DNA from 3 places in the Thermosinus thermophiluss DSM 23256 genome. Region 1 is predicted to be linked to each of the others. Evidence: predicted binding sites of a transcription regulator. Region 1 holds the regulator's gene; each other region holds the start of a gene.

The links. Region 1 encodes HrcA, which represses chaperone genes, less so after heat shock. Its sites were predicted from a motif close to TGTTAGCACTCNNNNNNNNNGAGTGCTAACA; they were not measured.
Region 2: the regulator HrcA is predicted to act here: its motif matches at 1,784-1,814, upstream of groES (co-chaperone GroES).
Region 3: the regulator HrcA is predicted to act here: its motif matches at 2,562-2,592, upstream of BLQ99_RS11385 (glycoside hydrolase family 130 protein).

Annotation. Positions count from the first base shown of each region.
Region 1 covers NZ_FNBU01000026.1:13,517-18,089, forward strand. The annotation lists gene dnaK (molecular chaperone DnaK) at 1-265, opposite strand, end outside; gene grpE (nucleotide exchange factor GrpE) at 286-885, opposite strand; gene BLQ99_RS12715 (TCP-1/cpn60 chaperonin family protein) at 909-2,498, opposite strand; gene hrcA (heat-inducible transcriptional repressor HrcA) at 2,542-3,567, opposite strand; gene hemW (radical SAM family heme chaperone HemW) at 3,668-4,573, opposite strand, start outside.
Region 2 covers NZ_FNBU01000022.1:25,645-30,217, reverse strand. The annotation lists gene BLQ99_RS11860 (sensor histidine kinase) at 1-1,041, shown strand, start outside; gene BLQ99_RS11855 (ANTAR domain-containing response regulator) at 1,041-1,622, shown strand; gene groES (co-chaperone GroES) at 1,859-2,143, shown strand; gene groL (chaperonin GroEL) at 2,177-3,802, shown strand; gene BLQ99_RS11840 (hypothetical protein) at 3,925-4,572, shown strand.
Region 3 covers NZ_FNBU01000020.1:40,786-45,358, reverse strand. The annotation lists gene BLQ99_RS11410 (hypothetical protein) at 1-99, shown strand, start outside; gene BLQ99_RS11405 (glycosyl hydrolase family 18 protein) at 257-1,348, shown strand; gene BLQ99_RS11400 (type 1 glutamine amidotransferase domain-containing protein) at 1,435-1,941, shown strand; gene BLQ99_RS11395 (MTH1187 family thiamine-binding protein) at 1,960-2,256, shown strand; gene BLQ99_RS11390 (copper ion binding protein) at 2,268-2,507, shown strand; gene BLQ99_RS11385 (glycoside hydrolase family 130 protein) at 2,682-3,683, shown strand; gene BLQ99_RS11380 (glycosyltransferase family 4 protein) at 3,881-4,573, shown strand, end outside.

The DNA of each region.
Region 1 (4,573 bases):
GCGGCGTATATTCTTTATCATCAATACGAACCTTGTGGCTCGTACCCATATGCCGCTTTATGGAAATAACGGTGCGTTCCGGATTAGAAACAGCCTGACGCTTGGCCAGCTGGCCAACCAGCCGCTCGCCTGTTTTGGAAAAGCCGACGACGGAAGGAGTCAACCGGCTGCCTTCGGCATTAGGAATAACAACAGGCTCGCCACCTTCCATAACCGCTACGACAGAGTTAGTAGTGCCCAAATCTATACCGATTACTTTAGCCATTTCTATTCCTCCTTAATTTATTAGGAATTGTTAACTACTTTGACCATGCTGGGACGAATGACTTTACCATGAACCATATAGCCTTTTTGCAGCACCTCAACTACCGTATTGTCCCGCCGATCAGGGTCTTCGACCCGCATGATCGCCTCATGATATTGAGGATCAAAAACGGCGCCCGCTGCTTCAATCGGCTGTACCCCCATCTTTTCCAAAGCCTGGATAAACTGGCGGTAAATCATTTCTACCCCGGCGCGGAGGGCCGCCGCGTCTTCCGTCGCCGTGGTGAGCGCCCGCTCAAAGTTATCCAGTACAGGCAAGAGCTGTAGCACAATGCCTTCAGTTACCACTTTGGCTAAATCCTCTTTTTCCTGACGGGTGCGGCGGCGGAAGTTATCAAAGTCGGCTTGCAGCCGCTTGAGCCGCTCCATCGTTTCTTCTTGAAGGCGGTTTTTCTCGGCGATAGAGGCAAGAAGCCGTTCCACGTCTTCCTGCTGGAAGCTAACCTCTTGGCTTTCTATCCCTTCCTGTTCTTTCGCTTCTGTTGAGTCTGCCCCCGCCGCCATTTGCGGCTGGGGTTCGGCCCCCGCCTGATTGATCGTCTCCTCGCGCTTTTCGCCCATGCTCACTACATTTCACCTCGTGCTTAAAAGTCCGGCATGCCGGCCGCGTCGTTGCCGGCCGCGTTTTTTCCGGCAGCAGCGCCTTCCTCTTTCTTTTTTATAATAGTATCAATACGCAGAATTGCCACTGCCACTTCGCCAGCTGCTTTAATGGCGTGCAGCTTAACAGGCACTGGATCGACGACGCCCCGCTCCAGCATATCGGCTACCTCGCCTGTGTCGCAATCAATGCCCAGCGAGTCACTGCCCTTGGCCGCCTGGGCTGCTATAACCTCCTCAACCTTTTCCAGCGGATTAAACCCGGCATTCTCGACAATTTGGGCCAGTGGCCGCTTTAAAGCATTAGTTACACAGTCCACACCATAAGCAGCCATGCCTTTAATTTCTTCCCGCGCTTTTTCCACCGCCCGGGCAAGGGCGATTTCGCAGGCGCCGCCGCCGGGAACGTAGCCGCCCTTAATTGCCGCCTGCACACTGGACGCGGCATCTTTCGCGATACGCTCGCGCTCACCCACAACTTCTTCGGTAGCCGCCCCCACTAAAATGGTGGCCATCGGCTTGCCTTGGCCGCCAAGGATACGGACATGCTCGAGCTTCTCGTCTTCGTAGACGCGCTCGGCATAGCCGAGATATTTCTCAATATCGGTAAGGTCTTTCTTCAGGCCGGTGCGTTTCATCATTCGCGCCCCGGTATGCTCAGCCGCCCGCCGCAGATCTTTGGCCGGCACACGCTGGATAACCATTACGCCGGCATCGGTCAGAATTTCGTCGGCGTCATCATGGACGCCCCGGTCAACAAGCACGAGCCTGACCCCAAGGTCAACGATTTTACGCACATTCCGCTTGAACTCATCTTGAAGCTCTATGTACCGTTTAAAACCTGACTCGGTGCTAAGAGCTTCATCGCCGATTTCCTCCGGCTCGAGCGCATCGTCAATGATCAGCACCTTGACGTCCGTAAGTTCTTCCGGCATTTCTTTGTTCATGCGCTCTTTATCAACGATGACGCCCATGAATACTTCATTTTCGGCGCCTTCTTCGGCCGTAATGATATCCGAAAGTTTAAAGTTTGGTTCGCATAATTTTTCTACACCAATAAGGCGTGCTGCGGCTACCACCAGGTCGGCGATATCCGCATGTTCCCGGCCGGCAATCATGGCGATATTCCGCAAAACAGGATCGTTTAAATCGGTTACCTTGCGGCCCCGCCGCTTTATTTCCTCAATCGCCCGGGCGACGCCGTGCCGGACCCCTTCGATGACCCGGGCCACCGGGACGCCCCGCAATACCTGATTGACACCTTCGGCAACAAGCCCGCCGGCCATGATGGTTGCCGTTGTTGTTCCATCTCCCACCTCGGCCTGTTGGGCTTTAGCAATATTAATCAGCATCTTGGCGGCAGGATGGTTTACATCCATCTTGTCTAAAATGGTTACTCCGTCATTGGTAATAATGACTTCGCCAAAACGGTCCACGAGCATGGTATCGAGCCCTTTCGGGCCAATCGTTCCCTCAACGGCCGCCGTAATGGCCCGTACCGCGTTAGCATTGGTAAGCAGCGCCGCGAGACGTTCATCTACTTCCGCGCCGCTGCCAGCTTGCTTAAGATTCATATAGCCAATTCCTCCCATAGGTACGGGCGGCATTTATGCCGCCCTAAATTCCGTATTTTTTCAAGATTTGTCCCAAATGCCGATGCATGAATTCCAGCACCGACATGATTCGACCGTATTCCATGCGAGTAGGACCCAAGACAGCCACTGTGCCAACTACCTGTCCGTCGACGCGATAGGTAGCTTGCACCATGCTGCAGTCATGAATGCCGGTATATTTGTTCTCCCCGCCGATGGTGACAACCACTCCGTCGCTTTCCTGCATATGCAGGATATCGACCAGAAGCTGCTCTTCTTCCAGCATGGCCAGCAAAGCTCTGACCTTATCCACATCGCGGAATTCCGGCTGGTCCAAAACCTGGGTAGTTCCGCCGGTATACACCCGGTCTTTTCTTTCTACCGCCAGCGCATCCTTAATAAACTCTAACGCTGTTTCAAAAAGAGCGCGGTTGGGGATAATATCGTGCTTAATTTCCCGCAAAAGGGAAGATTTTATCCGGTCAAAAGCCAGACCGGCCAGCCGCTCGTTGATGGCACCAGCAATTTTCTGTAGTTCCGGAAAGGCGATACCATTAGGTATTTCAATAATTTTGTTTTCCACAAAACCGGTATCGGCAACGACAACAAGAATGGCGCGACGCTCGTCCAGCGGCAAAAACTGCATATATTTGAAGGCACATTGTGAAAACTGCGGCGCAAGCACCAAGGAAATATTGCGGGTGATGCGCGACAGAATTTTCGCCGTTTCCTGGAAGACCTCTTCCAGCCGCCGCACCTTTGTTTGATACCAGCGCTCAATCAGGGCAATTTCTTTTTCCGACAGCGGTTGAGGCGCCAGCAAACAATCAACATAAAAACGATAGCCTTTGGCCGAAGGTATACGGCCGGCAGAAGTGTGGGGCTGTTCGAGATAGCCTAATAGTTCTAAATCGGCCATTTCATTGCGAATAGTAGCCGGACTGACCCCCAAGTTGTACTTGCGGGCAATTGTGCGCGACCCCACCGGCTCAGCGGTAGAAATATAATCATCGATAATGGCCTGAAGAATTTTCCGCTTTCTCTCGTCCACCCCTTGCACCTCCTCTTGTTAGCACTCGTTCGATTAGAGTGCTAATACCTAATTAAAACATACCACCATGACCTGCTGCTGTCAAGATAATCCTGTAAATTCAAGCCTTGTCCGGCAAAAAGGACGAAAAAACAATATTACCGAATTTCATCCCCAAGTCGGTGAGGCGCAGCCTGTTGCCGCAGCGTTCTACCAGCCCGCGCTGCGCGAGCGTGTCAATAGTGGCGCGGTACGCATCCCAAAAAGAGATACCGAAACGTTCCTGGAATATTCCGCTATCAAGCCCAGCGGCGGTGCGCAGGGCCAGAAAAATAAATTCGGCAATCTGCGTTTGTCTATCCAATACTTCCCGCTCCTGTATGGCCAAAGCACCCTTGCGCTGCGCCTGGATATATTCTGTCACGTGGGGTGTATTAGCCCAACGCACTCCGTCTACGAAAGAGTAAGCGGCGGCGCCTAGCCCCAAGAAAGGCTGATAGTGCCAATATTTGAGATTATGGCGGCATTCGTAGCCTGGCAGGCAGTAGTTGGAAACTTCATACCGGCAGTAGCCCGCCTGCCGTAGAAAGGCAGCCGCAAAGTCGTACATTGCTTCTTCCTCGGTCTCATCAGGCAGAGCAAGCTTACCGGCAGCATGGCTTACAGCGAAAGGGGTGCCATCCTCTACTTTCAGGCCGTACACCGAAAGGTGTGGCACCCCAAGTTCTGTAGCCCGGCTTAGACTGTCCGCCACGTCCGCCTGGCGCTGCTCGGGCAGGCCATACATTAAATCAAGGTTGATGTTGTCAAAACCGGCGGCTCGCGCCAGTTCAACAGCCTCAATCCCCTGCTCAGCCGTGTGAACGCGCCCGAGCAGGGGCAAAAGGCGCGGAACAAAGGTCTGAACACCGAAACTCAGGCGATTTACCCCCCAAGACCGCAGGGCCTTAAGGAGCGGCAAATTTACCGTGCCCGGATTAGCTTCGACGGTGATTTCAACGGCCGGTTCCAGCGAAAAAGTGGCAGT
Region 2 (4,573 bases), on a different contig from region 1:
AGCAGTGCCGAGGAGACGGCGGCGGGAACCACCAGCGCCTTAATCGAGACAGCCTACCTCTTGCTTACGGCTACGCCGACCCCGGTCGCCAGCGACGGCTACCGCCCCTTGTCAGCGCGTGACGGCATTATCATTGCCGATGAGCGTGGCCGAATTATTTTCGCCAATGCCGCCGCTGGCAGCATATATAAGGTATTAGGCGTAGGACGGCTAATCGGCCGGCGTATTTACGACCGGCTCGTTAATCTCCGTGTCGCCCAACAGGCAGCGGCCACCGGCCAACTTCGCGAAACGGAACTTGAAATCAGCAATATGGTTATCGTGCAACGGGCTATTCCTATCATACATGGCGGCGAGGTTGTCCGCATCATCGTCATTGTTGCCGATGTTACCGAACTAAAGAAAAAAGAAAAAGAACTGCTTATTAAATCGGCCGTTATTCAAGAAATCCACCACAGAGTAAAGAATAATCTGCAGACTATTGCCAGCCTGCTCCGGCTGCAGGCGCGGCGTACACCTTCGGCCGCCGTCAAGGCTGCTTTGCGCGAAAGTGTAAATCGCATTTTGAGTATTTCCGTGGTCCATGAGTTTCTGTCCCAGCAGGACACGGAAGTTATTGACATTGCGGAAGTGACTAAGAATATTCTGGATCTGGTCATTCAAAATATGCTGGAGCCTGATTTTAATATCCAGACCGTTTTCAATGCCCAACAGGTTGTACTGGCATCAGAGCAGGCTACCAGTTTGGCCTTAGTCATTAACGAACTCATTCAAAATGCCCTGGAGCATGGGTTTGTCGGGCGGCGTGAGGGGCTAATCGGCGTGGACATCGCGGCCCGGGATGACAGCTATCAAATTGAAATATATGATAACGGTATTGGTCTTCCGCCCGGGTTTAATGTGCAAACTACCGGCAGTCTGGGCCTGCAGATTGTCCGCACCCTGGTGGAGACCGACCTCGGCGGCACCTTTCAATTATTTTCCAATAACGGGACCCATGCCCGGATTACGATACCCAGGATGAGGGAGGAAGGATTATGATGCAACCCTTGCGCATTGTCATTGCCGACAATGAATCCATTATTCGCATGGATTTGCGGGAATTGCTCGAAGAAGCCGGGCACACTGTCGTCGGGGAGGCGGCCGATGGCCTGAAAGCCGTGGAACTTGTGCGCAAACACCGTCCCGACCTGGTAATTATGGACATCAAGATGCCGGAAATGGACGGTATTTCGGCGGCCAAAATTATTTCCAACGAAAAACTTGCGCCGGTGCTGCTTCTTACCGCCTACAGCCAGAAAGAAATTGTCGAAAAAGCCAAAGAATCAGGCGTTCTTGCCTACTTAGTCAAGCCGATAAAGGAAGCCAATTTATTTCCGGCGATAGAGATTGCCCTATCCCGGTTTCAAGAATTTATGGAACTGGAACGGGAGCTGGAAGAGGTTAAAAACTCGCTCGAGACACGAAAGGTTCTTGACCGGGCTAAGGGTATTCTCATGGACGCTTACAATCTGACCGAAAGCGAGGCGTACCGCCGGATTCAGCAATACAGCATGAGTAAACGCAAGTCTATTCGCGAAGTGGCCCAAGCCATCGTGGAAGCGGCCACGCGCAAACGCTAAACTGCCCTGGTATAGCGGCAGTTTTTTGTATAAATTAGGCAGATATGGAAAAACTACCAGAGGCAAAAAGTATCCTGAAACAAAATTTTTTTGGAAAAATAACGGTTTTTACCTTTGGAACTCTTGATTTTTCCAGAGGTTTTATATATCATAATTTATGGAATTAGCACTCGCGCTTAGTGAGTGCTAACAATACAGGGTCAAAAAAATAATACTACATAAAGGAGGGTATTTACATGATTAAGCCGTTAGGCGACAGAGTAGTCATTAAGGCACTGGAAAGGGAAGAAAAAACCAAGAGCGGCATTCTGCTGCCCGACACCGCGAAGGAGAAGCCCCAAGAAGGCAAAGTTATCGCCGTTGGTACCGGCAAAATGCTGGAAAACGGTACGCGCGTTCCGCTGGACGTTAAAGAGGGCGATAAAGTTATCTTCTCCAAATACGCCGGTACGGAAGTTAAAATCGACGGTGAAGAGTACCTCATTCTGAGCGAAAGAGATATTCTGGCCATCGTACAATAATCTAAAAAATAATTTTTCACGGGAGGTATATATATGGCAAAGCAAATGCTGTTTGACGAAGAAGCACGTCGTGCGCTTGAGAAAGGCGTAAACGCTCTGGCTAACGCCGTGAAAGTGACGCTCGGACCCAAAGGCCGCAACGTTGTTCTTGATAAAAAATTCGGCGCCCCGACGATCACTAATGACGGTGTGACGATTGCCCGTGACATTGAACTGGAAGATCCCTTTGAAAACATGGGCGCCCAACTGGTGAAAGAAGTTGCCACCAAGACCAACGACGTAGCCGGTGACGGCACTACTACCGCTACGCTGCTGGCGCAAGCGATGATTCGTGAAGGCATGCGCAACGTGGCTGCCGGCGCCAATCCGATGATCCTCAAGAAGGGCATCGAAAAGGCCGTTAACGCCCTGGTTGAGGAAATTAAGAAGACCGCTGTAAAAGTGGAAAGCAAAGAAGCCATTGCTCAAGTTGCTTCGATTTCGGCTGCTGACGAAGAAATCGGCAAGCTCATTGCCGAAGCCATGGAAAAAGTGGGCAAAGACGGTGTCATCACTGTTGAAGAGTCCAAAACCATGGGCACCGACCTCGAAGTTGTGGAAGGCATGCAGTTCGACCGTGGCTACATCTCTCCGTACATGATTACCGACGCTGACAAGATGGAAGCCGTCCTGAACGATCCGTACATCCTCATCACTGACCGGAAGATCGGCGCTGTTGCCGACCTGCTGCCCACTCTCGAAAAAGTGGTTCAGTCTGGCAAAGAACTGCTCATCATTGCCGAAGATGTTGAAGGCGAAGCGCTGGCTACGCTCGTTGTCAACAAACTGCGCGGCACCTTCCGGGCTGTTGCCGTTAAAGCTCCCGGCTTCGGTGATCGCCGCAAAGCCATGCTCGAAGACATCGCTATCCTTACCGGCGGTACCGTCATCAGCGAAGAGCTGGGCCGCAAGCTGGACAGCGTGCAGCTTAGCGACCTTGGCCGCGCTCGTCAGGTTCGCGTATCCAAAGAAGAAACCACGATCGTTGACGGTCATGGTTCTGCCGAAGAAATCAAAAAGCGTGTCAACCAGATCAAGGCTCAAATCGAAGAAACCACTTCTGACTTTGACCGTGAAAAGCTGCAAGAGCGTCTTGCCAAACTGGCCGGCGGCGTAGCCGTTATCCATGTTGGCGCTGCTACCGAAGTAGAGCTCAAAGAGAAAAAGCATCGCATCGAAGACGCTCTCAACGCAACCCGCGCAGCGGTGGAAGAAGGTATTGTTCCCGGCGGCGGCACTACCTTCATCGACATTCAGCATGTCCTGGACAACATCCAAGCTACGGGCGACGAAAAGACCGGTGTCGAAATCGTCAAGCGCGCCATCGAGGAACCGGTTCGTCAAATCGCCAACAACGCTGGCCTGGAAGGCTCCGTTGTGGTTCAAAATGTTAAGAAAGCCGGCAAGGGTATTGGTTTCAACGCCTTGACCGAAGAATATGTCGACATGATTAAAGCCGGTATCGTCGACCCGGCGAAAGTTACCCGTTCCGCTCTCCAAAATGCTGCCAGCATCGCGGCCATGGTGCTTACCACTGAGTGCCTGGTTGCCGACAAGCCGGAAAAGGAAAATCCGGCGAATCCTGCAGCCGGCATGGGCGGCATGGGCGGCATGATGTAAGATTTTAGGTCGCAGTCAAGAGGCAACCGGAAGGTTGCCTCTTTTTTCGTGCCCGAAAAGCCGATATAATGGAGTTGGTTTCTGGATAATGCCGGCAATGTTTGTATGCAGGGGGTAAAACCGTGGAGTATAAAGTTACCCGGCAGGGGCGGCTGCCGGCCTGTCGGCTCAGTGAAATCATGCTGCGTGAGGTGTGGGCGGTTTTTCACGCTGAAGAAGGTCTTAAGTGGGAGGCGGTTGTCGGTACCGGCGGTGATTTGCTGGGCAAGCACTGGCAGCGGTCCCAGCAAACGGTAACGGACTGGGACGAACTTGTTAGTCTGCTCCGCTCGCTGCCGCGGGTAGACTCACTGACTATTACCTTTGAAGCGCTAGAGAAAGGCGCGCTGGCCATAGCCTTTAAAAACTACCCGCCTGTCGGCGGCTCGATCGTAGCCGCCGGCCACGAAGCGGCCTGGGTGGAAGCAAGAATGGCCGCCGTTATGGCAGTAGTGACCCGTTATTGCGAACCGTTCACCACACGATTATATTCGCGGCTTGGTTTTAGTGTCATTCAGACCGCCATTCCGCTGACAGCCGCCTTTATTGTCGTTGTTTTGGCGGCCGGGCTTGTTATTCCCCGGGAAATCCGGCAGAGTGAATATCTGTGGTGGATTACGGCGGCCACGGTTGTCGCCACCCTGCGGCTGGCCTACACGGTTTCGGACCGGCTGATTATGGCCGCGCTCAAGCGTTATCCCTACATTCGCTGGACGGAGAAAACGGACTAAA
Region 3 (4,573 bases), on a different contig from region 1:
AGAGTAAGAATTAATGTCGCTCGAATTTCCGCCATTGGTCCTAGTCACGGGTGTCCTGCTGAAGAAGAGGAAGAAGAGGCCTTAGTAGCAAGAGGGTAATAGAGGGTAATAAATTTATAATTATTTTCTAATCTTCATTTGAGGATAAATTAAACCCTTGCAAAGCTAGAATATTTCGCTTTGTAAGGGCTTTATTTTGTTCGCATGATTTCCAGCCCGCCCGCCCATACTAAAACCAGACATATGTATGGAAAGGGTGACACTTTTGCGACACTGGAAACCGGTAGCTATTTTTTTGCTTTTTGTTTTCGCTTTTGCCGTGGTGCCGGCAGGCGGTTGCAGCACCAAACCGGCGCCAAAACCGCTTCCTGACAGTCCGGGCCAACAGGCGACGCCTATGCCATCCCGTATGGTGATCGGCTACTATGAAAATCCCTGGCCAGGCACACCGGACCAGACCGGGTCTTTCCCCAGCATGAAAGCCTTTGCCAAACACATGAGCCATGTTGCTCCCTTCTGGTATAAGGCCGCCGCCGACGGTACGCTGGAAACGCGGGAAAGCCAGCTCGTCTACGATACGGCCAGACAAGCAGGGTTGAAAATTTTTCCGCTCATTACTTATAAGACCGGCGCCATTGATACCATCCTCAGCGACCCGGCCCTTCGGACCAAAACCATTAACAATATTGTCAAGGTCGCGAGGGAAAAGCCCTATGACGGCGTCAATATCGACTTTGAACAGTTAAAGCCGGAGCAGAAGGATAATCTGATTGCCTTTATGGCCGAGCTTTATCCGAAACTGAAGGCGCTCAATAAGACCGTTATTGTTTCGGTGTTTCCCAAGATCGATGTTCACGAGAGCGTGCACGGCGCGTATGATTACGGCGCGCTGGCGAAAAACGCCGACTTTATCCAGGTAATGCTGTATGACCGCCATTGGGCGACCTCCGAACCGGGCGCTATTGCGCCGATTGACTGGTATGAAAAGAATTTGAAATACGCGATTGAACAGGCTGGTGGGCCCCATAAAGTTATCGCCGGCGTAAGCGCCTACGGGTACGACTGGCCGGCGGAGAAAGGCAAAGCGGCCGAGACGATCAAATATGTCGATGCCATCGTGCTGGCGGAGAAATATGGCGCTAAGATTTTATATGACGAGGCGGTGCAGGCGCCCCACTTCAAGTACAAAGATCACGAGGTCTGGTTTGAAAACGACCGGAGTACTGCCGCAAAACTGGACGTAGTGGCCAAGTACAACCCGGCCGGCATTGCGATCTGGCGGTTAGGACAGGAACAGCCGGAAATCTGGCCGCTAATCGATAAGAAATTCCCTAAAGGGCAACATTAAAATTCGCTGCCGGGTATAGCCGGCAGGTTTTTTTTGCCATACAGCGAATACACTAGTAATAACAGTCGGGAAAGGTGTGACAGGCTATGGCTAAGGTAATGCTGCTTATCGAGAACGGTTTTGAAGAAATGGAAGCCCTGTATCCTTATTACCGAATGAAAGAAGCGGGTCACACCGTGGATGTGGTCGCTCCGGCCAAAGGCATTTATAAAGGCAAATATGGCTATCCGCTTACGGCGACCTTGACGCCCGCCGAAGTAACCGTGGCCGATTATGCCGGTCTCATTATCCCCGGTGGCCAGGCGCCAGACCGGATGCGCATACACGACGGCCTGGTGGATCTGGTCAAACAGGCCGATAAGGCCGGCCTGGTGGTAGCGGCCATTTGTCATGGGCCGCAAATGCTCATTGAGGCTGACATTATCCGGGGACGCAACGTTACCTGTTACAAGTCCATTCTGACGGACGTGCTCAATGCCGGCGCCATTTTCCATGACCTGGAGGTCATCATCGACGGCAAGCTGATTACGTCGCGGCTGCCGGCCGATTTGCCGGCTTTTTGCAAAGAAATCCTAAAATTATTGCCGAATTAAAAAAGGGGGGGAGAGCTTATGGCAATTGTGGAAGTGACCATTGCGCCCCTTGGCGTGGGCACAAGTATCAGCCGGTATGTGGCCGCCTGTCATAAGGTGCTGGAACAGGCCAAAGACCTGAAATACCAGCTGACGCCAATGGCGACCGTAATTGAAGGTGACCTGGACCGGATTATGGAGGTCATCCGGCAAATGCACGAAGTGCCTTTTGAGGCCGGAGCGCAAAGAGTGTCGACCCTTATCCGCATTGATGACCGCCGTGACAAGGAACTGACGATGGCGGGGAAAATCAAAGCCGTGCAAGAAAAACTATAGGGGGAATGACTATGTGCAAACATTGCGGCTGCCATGGCGGCAAGCTGGAAAAAGTTACGCTTACCGTGGAAGGCATGAGCTGCGGCCATTGCCAAGCGGCGGTGGAAAAGGCCGTCCGCGGTCTGCCGGGGGTAATGGCCGCCGAGGTTGATTTGGCGGCAAAAACGCTCACCGTCGATTTTGACGCCGCAAAATCCGGCTTGGCCGACATCAAAAAAGCGGTGGAAGACGCGGGTTATACCGTGAAATAACTGCTGCCTGGTAAAATCTTGACGAATGACGATAAAAATTATAAAATAAAAATGTGTTAGCACTCATTATTGACGAGTGCTAACACAACTGTGCTACTTATTTTTTTAAACACTCCAGCTGATTTTTAATGTGGCATAGCAAGCGACATTATGAATTAGTTAGGAGGTTTTATTATGTCTTTTCAGAGTAAACTCAGAAATCATGACAATACCTACCGAGAACTGTTTAAACGCCATCCTGATAACCCCATATTGACAGCCCAAGACTGGCCCTATGCAGCAAATACGGTATTTAATCCGGCGGCAACCGTGTTTAACGGCAAAGTGCTGTTGCTGGCGCGGGTTGAAGATCGGCGGGGGTTTTCCCATTTAACGAAAGCAATCAGTGAAGACGGGGTAACAAACTGGCAGATCGACCCCGTGCCTACCCTTGAACCCGATCCGGAACGTTATCCGGAAGAAGTCTGGGGAATTGAAGATCCCAGGATAACCTGGATTGAAGAGTTAGGCAAGTGGGCAGTCACGTATACGGCTTATTCCCGTGGCGGCCCGTTGGTATCCTTGGCGTTAACTAAAGATTTTGTTAATTTTGAGAGATTTGGACCCATTATGCCGCCTGATGACAAAGATGCTGCGCTTTTTCCGCGCCGGTTCAACGGTAAATGGCTGCTCATTCACCGGCCTGTTTCGGCCAACTATGGTCCGGGCGCGCATATCTGGGTATCGTGTTCGGATGATCTTAAATATTGGGGCGACCACCAGATGCTGATTAACGCCCGCAGAGGCGGATGGTGGGATAGCAATAAAATCGGCCTTTCCCCGCAACCACTCGAGACACCGGAAGGGTGGCTCATACTTTATCATGGTGTGAGACAGACAGCGGCAGGAGCAATTTACCGGCTGGGACTTGCACTGCTTGATCTGGAAAATCCTTTACGAGTACTCCGCAGGAGCGATGAATGGGTATTTGGCCCGTTAGAACCCTATGAGCGGGAAGGGGACGTCGACGACGTCGTGTTTCCATGCGGCTGGATATTGGACGAAAAAACGGGCCAAATAAAGATGTACTATGGTGCTGCCGATACGTGCATTGCTTTGGCAACTGCTTCGCTAAGCGATCTACTTGAATACATAAAAAGATGCCCTGAACCGAAAGCGGAAGACAACCTGATATAGAAACGCATGGCACGTATTGTCGTATGCAGTGCCGATGAGGCTAGCCGTGAACCAGCTTCTCTGCCGCTTATCGCCTACAATGCCCTTTTTTGCGGTGTTGCTTTAGGATGGCGGCAGAGATTTTTTTTCGCTGGTAAATAAAAGGTAAATAAAAAAATAATTTACTGCAAAATGAGTTTGTTTGGAGGTGGATGAAGATGACTGCACTGAACAGAATGAGAAAAATTGCTTTTTTAAGTACTTATCCGCCACGGGAGTGCGGGCTGGCAACCTTTACGCAGGACCTTGTGAATGCTATGGCTACGGTTGTGCCTCTCATCAAACCAGTGGTAATTGCTATAAATAACTCAGATTATTATTACGATGACAAGGTTATTATGGAAATTAGGCAGCACGACCGTAACAGTTATTTGGAAACTGCCCGCAAGATTAACCACTCAGATATTGAGCTGGTGGTTATTGAGCATGAATACGGCATTTTTGGCGGCGAGTGCGGCGAATATATCCTGGACCTGGTTGAGAACCTGCAAGTGCCGGTCGTTACCACCTTACACACCGTACTGCCTAACCCTTCAGAAAAGCAGCTTACCATTTTACGCGTTCTCGGTCACAAGAGCACGCGACTAGTTACTATGGCAAGGAACACGCTGGAGATACTAGAGAATACCTACGGCATCGACCGCAGCAAAGTCGAGGTTATCCACCATGGCGTTCCTTTCCGCAATATGGAACCGCGCGAAAAACTTAAAGAAAAACATGGCTATAAAGATCACCATGTCATCAGCACATTCGGGTTGATTAGTCCGGGCAAGGGACTGGAATATGGCATTGAAGCGGTTGCCAAAGTTGTTCAGGACTATAAAAATGTAATTTACCTCATACTGGGCAAA